Regions from separate parts of the Kitasatospora sp. NPDC048722 genome, predicted to be linked through region 2. Evidence: riboswitches for the same ligand, from Rfam matches in the RefSeq annotation. Region 2 holds a riboswitch; each other region holds the start of a gene.
What was found. Region 2 has a riboswitch for cyclic di-AMP ahead of AB0C76_RS03395 (LysM peptidoglycan-binding domain-containing M23 family metallopeptidase). Riboswitches for the same ligand answer to the same signal wherever they lie in the genome.
Positions count from the first base shown of each region.

Region 1: linked by a shared signal. The riboswitch ahead of AB0C76_RS22000 (NlpC/P60 family protein) and the one ahead of AB0C76_RS03395 (LysM peptidoglycan-binding domain-containing M23 family metallopeptidase) in region 2 are both predicted to bind cyclic di-AMP.
Region 3: linked by a shared signal. The riboswitch ahead of AB0C76_RS28325 (M23 family metallopeptidase) and the one ahead of AB0C76_RS03395 (LysM peptidoglycan-binding domain-containing M23 family metallopeptidase) in region 2 are both predicted to bind cyclic di-AMP.
Region 4: linked by a shared signal. The riboswitch ahead of AB0C76_RS22570 (transglycosylase family protein) and the one ahead of AB0C76_RS03395 (LysM peptidoglycan-binding domain-containing M23 family metallopeptidase) in region 2 are both predicted to bind cyclic di-AMP.

Region 1 covers NZ_JBEZGX010000029.1:65,446-68,444, reverse strand. The annotation lists gene AB0C76_RS22005 (NlpC/P60 family protein) at 1-592, opposite strand, end outside; gene AB0C76_RS22000 (NlpC/P60 family protein) at 820-1,944, opposite strand; cyclic di-AMP (ydaO/yuaA leader) riboswitch at 1,955-2,108, opposite strand; gene AB0C76_RS21995 (NlpC/P60 family protein) at 2,458-2,999, opposite strand, start outside.
Region 2 covers NZ_JBEZGX010000003.1:5,770-8,768, forward strand. The annotation lists gene AB0C76_RS03390 (MFS transporter) at 1-1,517, opposite strand, end outside; cyclic di-AMP (ydaO/yuaA leader) riboswitch at 1,829-2,008, shown strand; gene AB0C76_RS03395 (LysM peptidoglycan-binding domain-containing M23 family metallopeptidase) at 2,011-2,964, shown strand.
Region 3 covers NZ_JBEZGX010000044.1:22,624-25,622, reverse strand. The annotation lists gene AB0C76_RS28340 (TetR-like C-terminal domain-containing protein) at 1-25, opposite strand, end outside; gene AB0C76_RS28335 (alpha/beta hydrolase) at 73-900, opposite strand; gene AB0C76_RS28330 (YiaA/YiaB family inner membrane protein) at 1,039-1,329, opposite strand; cyclic di-AMP (ydaO/yuaA leader) riboswitch at 1,583-1,741, shown strand; gene AB0C76_RS28325 (M23 family metallopeptidase) at 1,754-2,587, shown strand; gene AB0C76_RS28320 (hypothetical protein) at 2,637-2,999, opposite strand, start outside.
Region 4 covers NZ_JBEZGX010000030.1:92,244-95,242, reverse strand. The annotation lists gene eno (phosphopyruvate hydratase) at 1-308, opposite strand, end outside; gene AB0C76_RS22570 (transglycosylase family protein) at 563-1,489, opposite strand; cyclic di-AMP (ydaO/yuaA leader) riboswitch at 1,495-1,663, opposite strand; gene AB0C76_RS22565 (cytochrome P450) at 1,874-2,999, opposite strand, start outside.

The sequences.
Region 1 (2,999 bases), on a different contig from region 2:
GGCTGTTGAGCAGCCGCTGGGCCTTGGCCAGCCGCTGCTGGATCTCCTGCTTGCTGTCGGCGAGCGTCCGGCGGGCCTGGTCCAGCTCGGCGAGCTTGGCGGCGGTCTCGGTGCGGCGCTGGTCGAGCCCGCGCTGACGGGACACCAGCTCGTGCAGGGTCTCGTTCTGCCGCTCGGTCGCCTGGTCGAGGCTCCGGGCGCGGGCGAGGTAGCCCTCCGGGTCGGTGGCGAGCATCAGCTGGACGGTCTGCGCCATGCCGCCGGAGCGGTACTCGGCGCCGGCCACGGTGGCGAGGTCGCCGCGCAGCTGGTTGAGCTGGTCCTGGGCGGCGGCGATCTCGCCCTGGAGGACGGTCGTCTCGCCCTGGAGCCGCTGCTGGGCCTCCTGAGCGGCGTTGTACTTCTCCGACGCCTGTTCGGCCTCGTTGTACAGCTGCTCGACCTGCGCCTTGACGTCCTTGCGGCTGGACGCGTCCGGGTTGCCGGGGGCGGCCTGGGCGCTGCCGCCCGTCGTGACGCCCAGGGCGGTGGTGGCGGCAGCGGTCAGCACCAGCGCACGGGCGAGCAGTTGGGAACGGCGGTGCACGGGCATGGCGGCGGCTGCTCCAATCCTGCGGACCGGTCCCGCCGCCGCACCCAAGCGGGCGGTCCTGGAGCGGGAGTCCGGTGGCAGACGTTAGCGAGTCCGGGCAACCGAGTCCAAACCTCTCCCAACCCGAATATTTGACCCCCAATCGGACACCAGCCCGAGGAAAGGAAACGCCGCAGGCCCGGACCTCCGTGGAGGAGGGCCGGGCCTGCGGGACGCCGAGCGGGGAATCAGACCCGCACGATGGACGTGAGCGGCATGTTGGTGACCGCCTCGTAGCGGACGCTCGCACCCGGCTTGGGCGCGTGCAGCACCTGGCCGTTGCCGGCGTAGATGCCGACGTGGTGGGCGTCGCTGAAGAAGATCAGCAGATCGCCGGGCTGGGCCTGGGAGAGGTCCGTGCCGATCCGGGTCCCGGCGTTGGCCTGCTCCTGCGAGGTGCGCGGCAGCGAGACGCCGGCCTGGTCGAAGGCCCAGACCATCAGGCCCGAGCAGTCGAAGGAGTTCGGGCCGGTGGCGGCCCAGACGTACGGACTGCCGATCTTGGTGGCGGCGTAGGACAGCGCGGCGGCACCGCGCGAGCTGCCCGGCGCCGGCGGCTTGGCGACCGGCGAGGACGACGGGGCCGAGCCGAGGTCGGTGCGGCTGCTGTCGCGGGAGGCGCGATCGGCGGCGGCCTGCTGGGCCTTCGCGGCGTCGGCCTTGGCCTTGGCATCGGCGGCGGCCTTGTCCTCGGCCGCCTTGATGGCCTGGCGCTCCTGCTCGGACAGGGTGTTGAAGAGGTCCTGGGCGGCCTTCAGCTTCGCCTGGATCTGCTCCTTGGACGCCTTCAGCTGCTGGGTGGTCGCGTCCAGCTCGGCGAGCTTGCCCTGGGCCTCGTTGCGGTCCTGGTCCAGCTTGCGCTGCTGGTCCTGGAGCTCCTTCAGCTGACCCTTCTGGGTGCTGCCGGCCTGGTTCAGGGCGTCGGCCTGGCTGAGGAAGTTGTCCGGCTTGGACGAGAACATCAGCTGGACGGTCGGGGATATGCCCCCGTTGCGGTACTGCTCACCGGCGATCTGGGCAAGGCCGCCCTGGAGGTCGGTCACCTGCTCCTGCTGGCGGGCCACCTGGTCCTGCAGGCCGCTGACCTGCTTCTGCAGCTCCTGCTGCTTGGACTGGGCGGCGTTGTACTGCTCGGTCGCCACCTCGGCCTGCTCGTTGAGCTGGTCGACCTGCTCCTTGACCTGGTCCTTGGTCGGCGCGGGGTCGGCGTGGGCGCCGGACTGCGCGGAGAGGGCGACGGCCGCGGCGGCAACTCCGGTCAGGAAGGAAACTCGGGCACGGCCGGCGGGCTTGGGACGACGATGGGACGCCACGAAGGCGGACTCCTTCTTCCTACGTCCGCCTACCGGGTGAGCTGACGGGTTCGGGCCGGAAGCATGCCCTACGACGCCTCACGGCCGTTCCACCGGCCGACCTGGCGCCGATTCACCCCGGAGGAACGTGGTTCCCCGGCTCCGCTCCACAGCGCCCCCAATCACTGGGCTCCCCTGTCGGACGGTCGCTTCGACCCGTCCCGCTGTTTCACGAACTCGGCGGGAACCACCGCCGCCACCCTGGCTGGGCGATCGACAGTGCGGTGGTTCGGGGCACGACCCTAGTAACTGAACCGTGATCGGTTCAAATCCTTGTCAGAAAAAAGGCGGAAGAATAACCAAGTTCTTTTGTGAAGATGACAGAAGGTGATCGCGGCAGTACGCAAGGCTGATCACTTGTCACGCGAACGTGGTGAAACGCAGTGAAACGCGCTCAAGCGAACGCGCCACCCCCGGTCGGGAGGTGGCGCGGATCACAGGGCCGTTTCCGCCGGCCCCCGGCGTGTCGGGGGGTCAGACCCGGCGGATGGTGTTGATCGGCATCGCGTCGGCCTTCATCACCTTGACCACGTCGCCGGTGTGCGGCGCGTGCACCACCATGCCGTTGCCGATGTACATCGCGACGTGGTGCATGTCGGGGCCGTAGATCACCAGGTCACCGGGCTGGGCCTGGTCCAGCGAGGGCACCCGGGTGCCGTAGTGGCCCTGCTCCTGGGAGGTGCGCGGCAGCGAGACGCCGGCCTGACCGTATGACCAGACCATCAGGCCCGAGCAGTCGAAGGTCGTCGACCCGGTGGCGCCCCACACGTACGGCGAGCCCTGCTTGCTCATCGCCTTGGCCACGGCCACGGCCGCGTAGCCGCTGGCCGGCGGCAGGCTGCTGAGGTCGACCCGGTCGGTGCCGCGCGAGGCGCGGTCGTCCTGGGCCTGCTGGGCCTTCAGCGCCGCGCGCTCGGAGGCGCTGAGCGAGTTGAGGAGGTCCTGGGCCGCCTTGAGCTTGGTGTTGACGTCCGCCTTGGCCTGGTTCAGGTCCTTGGTGGTGGAGTCCAGGGACG
Region 2 (2,999 bases):
CCTGCCGCCGGACCGGTGGCAGGGCCCTCGTGCGTGTGGACGTGGCCGGGGTCGAGGGGCGGGGTCGTGCCGCAGCACCACTCGGTGTCCGGCTCCGCGACCGGGTGGTCCTCGGAGGCCAGCACGTTGCCGCGGATGGTCGCGAAGGCGGTGATCGCGCCGGCCGTCAGGAGCCCGGCACAGATCAGCATCGCGGTGTGGAAGGCGTCGTCGACCGCGGCCGGCACCCGGTAGGCGTCTCCGCTCAGGCCGGCCAGGGCCGGGAGGGCCGCGACCGCGAGCAGGCCGGCCGCGCGGGCGGCGGCGTTGTTGACCCCGCTCGCGATCCCCGCGTGCCGCACCTCGACGGCCGCGAGGACGGTCGCCGTCAGCGGTGCGACCAGCAGAGTCATGCCGCAGCCCATCACCGTGACGGCGGGCAGGACGTCCGTCCAGTAGGAGGAGCCGGCCCCGACGCGCAGCATCAGCAGCACCCCGGCGGCGCACAGCAGCGGGCCGACGGTGAGCGGGATCCGCGGGCCGATCCGCTTGCCGAGCCGCGCGGCGCGCGAGGACAGCGCGAGCATCAGCACGGTGATCGGGACCAGGGCCAGGCCGGACACCAGCGGCGAGAAGCCGGCGACGATCTGCAGCTGGACGACCAGCAGGAAGAAGACGCCGCTGAACGCCGCGTACACGCAGAGGGTGACGAGGTTCACGGCGGTGAACAGCCGTGAGGAGAACAGGCCGAGCGGCAGCATCGGTTCGGGGGCGCGGCGTTCGACGGCGATGAAGGCCGCGCCGAGGACGAGCCCGAGCACGCCGGTGAGCCAGACGGCGGGGGAGAGGCCCTCGCCGGCCGCCGTCAGCGCGTACGTGAAGGTGCCGAGCGCGAGGGCGGCGAGCGCCGAGCCGAGCACGTCGAAGCGGCCGGTGGCGCTCTCGTCCCGGCTCTCGGGGACGTAGCGGGTGGCGACCGCGATGACGGCGGCGGCGAGCGGCAGGTTGAGCAGGAAGATCCAGCGCCAGCCGGGGCCGTCCACCAGCCAGCCGCCGACGAACGGGCCGACGGCCGCCGACACCCCGCCGAGGCCGGACCACAGGCCGACCGCGGCCGAGCGGTCGTCCGGGTGGAAGACGGCCTGGAGCATGGCGAGCGAACCGGGCGTCAGCAGCGCCCCGCCGATGCCCTGGACGGCGCGTGCGGCGATCAGCACCTGGATGTTCGGCGCGGCGGCGCAGGCCGCGGAGGCGACGGCGAACCAGACCACGCCGAGCAGGAAGACCCGGCGCCGGCCGTAGCGGTCGCCGAGCGCGCCGCCGAGCAGGATGAGCCCGGCGAGCGTCAGCAGATAGGCGTTCAGCGTCCACTGCAGGGACGCGAGGGAGGCGCCGAGGTTGGTGCCGATGCGGGGCAGGGCGACGTTCACCACGGTGCCGTCGAGCAGCGCCATGCTGGAGCCGAGCACCGTTGCCAGGAGGACCCAGCGTCCCTGCGCGGTGCCCAGGCGCAGGGTGCCGGCGTTGGTTGTGGTCACGGCCCGATCCTCTGCCCGGTGGGGTGCACGTGACAAGGGTCACCGGCGGTGCGTCCGGGGGTGACGATGGGTGATCGATCGGCTGCGGAGAGGTCGGTTCGTCGGCGGAGGGTCGTCGATCCGCTGCGGGCGGTGAATGGATTGTGCACGCACCGTATTCCGGATCATTCGGAGCGTCATCGTGACGGGTGGGGTTGTTGCGGGTTCAAGAGATCGACATTGCTTCACCCGGACGGATGAGTTTTAGTTCAGCGACCGACCGGCCAGCCCGGACGGATCCACCGGGTGGAACGCCGAGTCCTGCCGCTGCCCGGTGGCTCGAACTGAACTCTGTACGGCAGGAGCGGGGGACCCACAGGTAAGTCGCCGGACCGGAATTCGCGCTGTTGGCGCGGAAGTCCAGGACCGGCTCGGGGTGAAGCCGCGCATGCGGCCGGGCAACTCCAGCCCGAACCCGACAGCTCACCTCGCAGGCGTCGGAGAGGAAACTTCCATGCCTGCTCAGGCTCGTCGTATCACCCTGCCCCGCGCCGCCCGCATCGGCATCGCGACCGCCGTCACCGGTGTCTCCTTCGCCCTCCCGCTCGTCACCGCGATGAGCGCCCAGGCCCACACCGCCCCCGCCGCTCCGGTCGCTCCGGTCGCCGCCGCCTCGGCTCCGGCCGCTCCGGCCGCTCCGGCCGCCGCCCAGGGCGACGCCTCCTACCGGGTCGTCAGCGGTGACACCCTTTCGAAGATCGCCGACGCCAAGCACGTCGAGGGCGGCTGGCAGGCGCTGTACGCGCACAACCGTTCCGTGGTCGGCGCCAACCCGAACCTGATCTTCCCGGGTCAGTCGCTCGCGATCGCGGCCCAGGCCGCCCCGGCCGCTCCCGTTCAGAAGCCCGCCGCCCCGGCCGCCAAGCCGCAGGCCGCGCCGGCTCCTCGGCAGCAGCTGCAGGTCCGGACCGAGGCCACCACCCCGGGTGCCCAGGTGCAGGTCCAGGCCGCCGTGGCCCAGCCCGCCCAGGCCCCGGCCGCGGCTCCGGTCGCCGCCGCCTCCGGCTACGTCGCCCCGCTCGCCAACCCGGTGCTCGGCGAGGCCTACGGCGTCGCCGGCACGATGTGGGCCTCCGGCCACCACACCGGCCAGGACTTCGTCGCCTCCACCGGCACCCCGGTGCGCGCCGTCGCCAACGGCGTCGTGGTGAAGGCCGACAACGGCGGCGCCTACGGCAACGAGGTCGAGATCCGGCTCGCCGACGGCAAGTACGCGCAGTACGCGCACCTGTCCTCGATCGGCGTGACGGTCGGCCAGTCCGTGACCGTCGGCCAGCAGCTCGGACTGTCCGGTGCGACCGGCAACGTGACCGGCCCGCACCTGCACTTCGAGATCCGCACCGGGCCGGAGTACGGCTCGGACATCGACCCGGTCGCCTACCTCCGGGCGCACGGCGTCGCGCTCTGAGTTCCCCCCTCCGGGGATGACGGACCACCGTAGGT
Region 3 (2,999 bases), on a different contig from region 2:
CGGGCGTCAGTCCGACTCGGGGCATGGCGCGGTCTCTCCGTGTCTGTCCGGGGGCGTTGCGGGTGGGGATGCTCAGGCGATCTCGGCGAGGAAGGGCAGCAGGGCGTCGGCGACGGCCTGCGGGTTGTCGGCCATCGGGTAGTGCCCCGAGCCGTCGATCATCACCTTCCGGGCGCCGAGCGCCGCGGTCTGCCGGTCGGCGACGACCTCGGGCTTCGGGAAGTCGGGGTCCTTGGTGCCCATGAGGACGAGCGCCGGGCACCGCACGGCGGCGGTCCAGCCGACGGGCGAGGAGTCGCCGCGGACGTGTCCGCGGGTGGCGGTCCTGCGGCCGGGGGTGCGCAGCGCGTCGACGAGCCCGGCCACGTACGCGTCGAAGTCGGCCGGCTTGGTGCCCGGGTAGGCGAGCTTGCGGTGGTAGAAGCCCCAGAACGCGGGCCAGTGGATGACGACGGTCCCCATGGCGTGGACGACGCCGCGCATGAGGGCGTTCTGCGGGAGGTTCTCGATGAAGGCGTCGATCAGGACGATCCCGGCGACCCGCTCGGGCGCGTCCCCGGCGACCTTGACGACGGTCGCCCCGGTGTAGGAGCTGCCGGCCAGGACGGCCCGCCCGATGCCGAGGTGGTCGAGCAGGGCGAGGACGTCGGCGGCGACGGCGCCCGGCGTGTAGTCGTTCCAGGCGATCGAGGACTCGCCGAAGCCGCGCAGGTCCATGGTGACGACGCGGTGGCCGGCGGCGGCCAGCAGCGGGACGAGGTGCCGGTACGAGCGGCGGCTGTCGAGCATCCCGGGGAGGAGGACGACGGGGGTGCCGTCGCCCTTCCGGGTGTCGTCGAAGGCGATCCGGCCGCCGGGAACGTCGAGGTACTGGGTCTCCGGGGTGGTGGTGCCGTTCATGGTGGGCCTCCTCGGTCCGCTGCTGCGGTGGCATCGGCGGTGCTGCCGATAGCCATAAAGCTAAGGCTAATAGCCTTAGCCGTCAAGCTATCGGCACCCGGGGTCGAGGTCGCCCGCGCCGAGCGGCACCCCGCCCCCTCAGGTCCCTTCGACCTTGAACGGGTCGTGCTCGCTGAGCAGCTTCTCCAGCCTGGCCTGGTCCACCCGGGTGACGATCTCGTTCGTCTCCTGCCTGTCCCGGATGACCTTGGCGAGCGTGAAGGAGGAGGTGACGGTGTAGAGCAGGCCGATCCCGAGGAAGGCCCGGGTCCAGGCTCCGACCGGCAGGTAGGCGATCCCGATGGCGAGGGCGGTGCCCGACAGGGCGAAGGAGAGCACGGCCTGGAGGTGGTACGCGGCCGTGGTGCGTGACTGCATCGGTGCGTTCATGGCGCCAGGATGGCGGCGGTCCGGCCCGCCGCACATGAGTAGGAGTACTCAGGCGGGCCTGTCGAGGTCGTCGTCCGGTGACTCCCAATCACGTTAAGTAGTGTCAGGGGTGGGCAAGAGCCGCAAACCAGTCATAGGGAACAAGCCGCCCGCCCGGTTGTCGGCCGTCCCGGGCGGATGGCTTGGAATCAGGGCGTCCTAGGATTAACGTCTGATAACGCAGCGCGGTCGAAACGCCGTACCCAGACGGCACCGTGCGCCGTCGCCTAATCCCGCCGGCCGGCCTCCGGGCAGGTCAGGGAGCCGGGGAACCACGTTCCTTGGGGTGAATCGGCGGGGCCCCGGCCCGGCCGTAGGAGACCTTCCTGCTCCGAACCCGTCAGCTAACCCGGTAGGCGCGAAGGAAGGAAAGGAGCACGCCTCCGTGGCGTCGACGCACACCCCGGCACAGCCCGCCGGCCCTGCCGCCGGTACCCAGCTCCTCGAGCACCCCCGTCCGGCCGGGGACGAGTTCCCGGCCCCGGAGGCCGAGGCCAACCGCCACCGGATGCCGCGTCAGACCCGCGGAGCCTCCCCGCTGCTCGGCGTCACCGCCGTCGCCGCCACCCTGGGCGCCACCGGCTTCGCCTCCGCGACCCCGGCCGCCGCGCCCGCCATCGAGTCCCCGGACGAGGCCCCGGTCGCGCTCTCCGCCGACCCCGGCCTCGCGCTCGCCGCCCGCATCCAGCAGCAGGCCGACGGCCAGCGCACCGCCGCCGAGGAGAGCGCCCGCGTGCAGGCCGCGCAGGAGGCGCAGGCCAAGGCCGCCGCCAAGGAGGCCGAGGCGAAGAAGGCCTCCGACGACGCCGAGAAGGCCAAGGCCGCCGCCCTCACGCTGCCGGTGCGCGACTACAACCTGAGCGCCCACTACGGCCAGAGCGCCCGCTACTGGGCGCACCTGCACACCGGCCTGGACTTCGCCGCCGACACCGGCACCGCCGTGTTCGCGGTCGGCCAGGGCACGATCACCTCGGCCGGCTGGTCCGGCGCGTACGGCTACCGGATCGTCGAGACCCTGCCCGACGGCACCGAGATCTGGTACTGCCACCTCTCCTCGATCATCACGGGCAGCGGCAAGGTGACCTCGGGCCAGCAGATCGGCAAGGTCGGCGCCACCGGCAACGTCACCGGCCCGCACCTGCACCTGGAGGTCCGCCCGGGCGGCGGCGCCCCGGTCGACCCGGAGACCTGGCTCCAGCAGCGCGGCCTCAACCCCTAGCCTCCGCACGCGCGAACAGGAAGGCCCCGGCCGGCCGGGGCCTTCCGCATCAGCCCTCCTGCGGCGACTCAGGCGACTCAGGCGACTCCGACGACTCCGGCAGCTGCGCCAGGTACGCCTCGATCTCTCCCGACCCCGGCTCCGGCGCGAGCTCCGGGAACTCCTCGACCAGCATCCGCGGCAGCCCCGGCACCGTCCACTCGCCGTACAGCGCGAGTGCCACCTGCACCGCCGCCTCCTCGAACTGCCCGAAGTCCCCGGCCAGTTCGTCCGGCATCGGGCGCCCCAGCGCGTTCAGCTCGGCGAGGTTGCGGTAGCTTCGCCGCATCAGGCCCTGCTCCAGCAGCCGCCGCGCGCCGTCCGTGGCCATGCCGACCGAGAGAACCCGGCCCGGGCCCCAGCCCCGCTCGTC
Region 4 (2,999 bases), on a different contig from region 2:
TTGTCCGGGGTGGCGTCCAGGTCGAGCATGGCCTGGTCGATCAGGCGCTGCTCGGTGGCGTCGTAGCCGACCAGCTCCGGGCCGATCTGCTCGATGACGGCCAGGACGGCCTTCTCGACGCCCTTGCCGAAGTAGCGGTTCTTGTCACCGTCGCGGAGCTCCAGCGCCTCGAAGGCGCCGGTGGAGGCACCCGACGGGACAGCGGCACGACCGGTGCTGCCGTCGTCGAGGCCGACCTCGACCTCGACCGTGGGGTTGCCACGCGAGTCGAGGATCTCACGGGCTACGACGACATCGATGGACGGCACGAGGCATCTCCTTGCGGAAGCAGGGTCCCGCTGACCAGTGGTGCGGTCGGCGGGATGATTGCGGAGTCGTTACGACCAGAGCCTAACCGCACGTGGTCCCGGGGCCACGCCGACCTCGGTACCGTCTCAGCGTGTGGCCGGGCTACTTACCGGTAGTTCACCTGGGCTCCCCGGGAAAAGGGACGGAAGCGGACGAAGGGGGCCGATCCGGGGTCGGCCCCCTCCGTGGCGTGTCGCACCGGTGCCGGCCGGCGTCAGCCGAGGTGCAGCACCTGGCCGGGCAGGATCAGGTTCGGGTCGCCGCCGACGGTGCCGCGGTTGCCGTCGTAGACGGACTGCCAGCCGCCGTGCACGCCCTGGGCGGACGCGATGCCCGACAGCGTGTCACCGGCGCGGACGGTGTAGTCGTGGCCGCCCTGCGGGGCGACGGCGGCGCGCGGGGCCTGCTGCTGCGGCTGGACGTACTGCTGCTGGACCTGCTGCTGGACCTGCTGCTGGGCGGCCTGCTGCTGGGCCTGGCCCGCGTACTGCTGGTAGACGCCCTGGTGGCTGGTCCAGTACCAGGTGCCGTTGTTCTGGTACCAGTACACCTTCGCGTCGGCGTCCCAGCCGGCCTTGCCGGAGAAGCCCGGGGCCTGCGGCTGCTGCTGGGCCTGCTGGGCGTGCTGCTGGTACTGCTGCTGAGCGGGCTTCTGGGCCGGCTTCGGCTGCGCCGGCTTCGCCGCGGGCTGCTGCTGCGCCGGCTGGGAGTGCTGCTGCGCGGCGGGCTTGGCGTCCGAGGTGTCGACGGCGGCGGGGGCGCCGCCCTTCGACAGGCCGGCCTTCTTCGAGCAGACCGGCCAGGCGCCCGGACCCTGCGAGGCCAGGACCTTCTCGGCGACCGCGATCTGCTGGCCCTTGGTGGCCTGGTTCGCCTGAGCCGCGTACGCGGTGCCGCCGAAGGCCTTCCAGGTGCTGGAGGTGAACTGCAGGCCGCCGTAGAAGCCGTTGCCGGTGTTGATGCCCCAGTCGCCGCCGCTCTCGCACTGGGCGACGGAGTCCCAGGCGGAGGCCGGGGCGGCGGAGGCACCGGTGGCGGTGAGGATCGGCATCGCGAGTCCGACGCCGGCCACTCCGGCGACGGCGATGGCCTTCTCGGTCTGGGTGCGACGGCGGTGACGACCGGTTCCAACGAACAGCATGAAGGGGTCCCTCTCCGCACGCCTGCGAGGTGAGCTGTCGGGTTCGGACCGGGAGGTGGCCCGGCCGCCGTCTGCGGAAACGATTCCGCTCGGGCGGCTTCACCCCAAGCCGTGGAGGAACGGCAACAAACCTGGTTCCCCCGCCCCTGCCCAGGGTTCTGGTCGGTTTCCCGTGGCGCGGCGGGCAGGACTCGGCGTTCCGCGCTCGGGGTCCGCAGCTGCGAACTCCAGGGAGAGTAGACAGATCCTCAGACCAATCACAAGCTCATATCGCCGACATCACACAGAAATTACGGCACGTGGCCGATCGCCTACCAACGGCGGCCGTTTGTCCGGATTGATGGGTGTTCATGCGGCCTAACCCTGCCGATTCGCGACGCACCGTCAGTGTGTCGGAGCGTCTGGAAGCGCGTGCGGCGAACGGCGCTCGGGACTGAATTCGACCGGAAGTTCGCGCAATCCGCGCATGATCAGGCCACCACGCCACCGCAGGTTCTCCGGGCTTTCCGCCAGGGCGATATCGGGCAGCCGGGACAGCAGCGTGGCCAGCGCCGACCGGCCTTCGAGCCTGGCCAGCGGGGCCCCGATGCAGTAGTGGATGCCGTGCCCGAAGCCCAGGTGCGGGTTGTCCGCCCGGGCCAGGTCCAGGGTGTTCTCGTCCGAGAACCTGGCCGGATCCCGGTCCGCCGCCGCCAGGACCACCAGCACCGGGTCGCCGACCGGGATGTCCACCCCGCCGATGCTCAGCGGGCGGGTCGCGAACCGCCACGTCGCCAGCTCCACCGGACCGTCGTAGCGCAGGAGTTCCTCGATCCCGGTCTCCAGCAGCGCCGTCTCGCCGCGCGCCACCGACTCCTGCAGCAGACGGCGCTGCTCCGGGTTGCGCAGCAGTGCGTACGTCCCGTTGCCGATCAGGTTGACGGTCGTCTCGAAGCCGGCGAACAGGAGGATGAACGCCATCGCGGCGGCCTCGTTCTCGGTGAGGTGCTCGCCGTGGTCGCTCGCCCGGATCAGTCCCGAGATCAGGTCGTCCCCGAGGTCCGCCCGCTTGCGGTGGATCAGCTCCAGCAGGTACGCCCGCATCCGCTTCACCGCCCGCCCCACGCCGCCGCGTTGGCCGCCCCCATGTCGGATCATCATGCCGGCCCAGTCGCGGAAGTCGTCCTGGTCCTCGGCCGGCACGCCGAGCATGTCGCAGATCGCGTAGATGGGGAGCGGGAACGCGAACTCGTGGATGAGGTCCGCCGAACCGCGCTGCGCGAAGCCGTCGATCAGACGGTCGGTGAGCTGCTGCACCCGCGGCTCGAACTCGGCCACCCGGCGCGGCGTGAACGCCTTCGACACCAGTCGGCGCAGCCGGGTGTGGTCCGGCGGGTCGATGTTCAGCAGGTGCGTCATCAGGTCCGCCTGCCGCTCCCCCGGGATCCCGACCCGGCCGGTGCGGTGCGCCTGCTCGCTGTGGTGCGCCGGGTTCTTCGACAGCCGGCCGTCCGCCAGCGCCTGCCGCGCG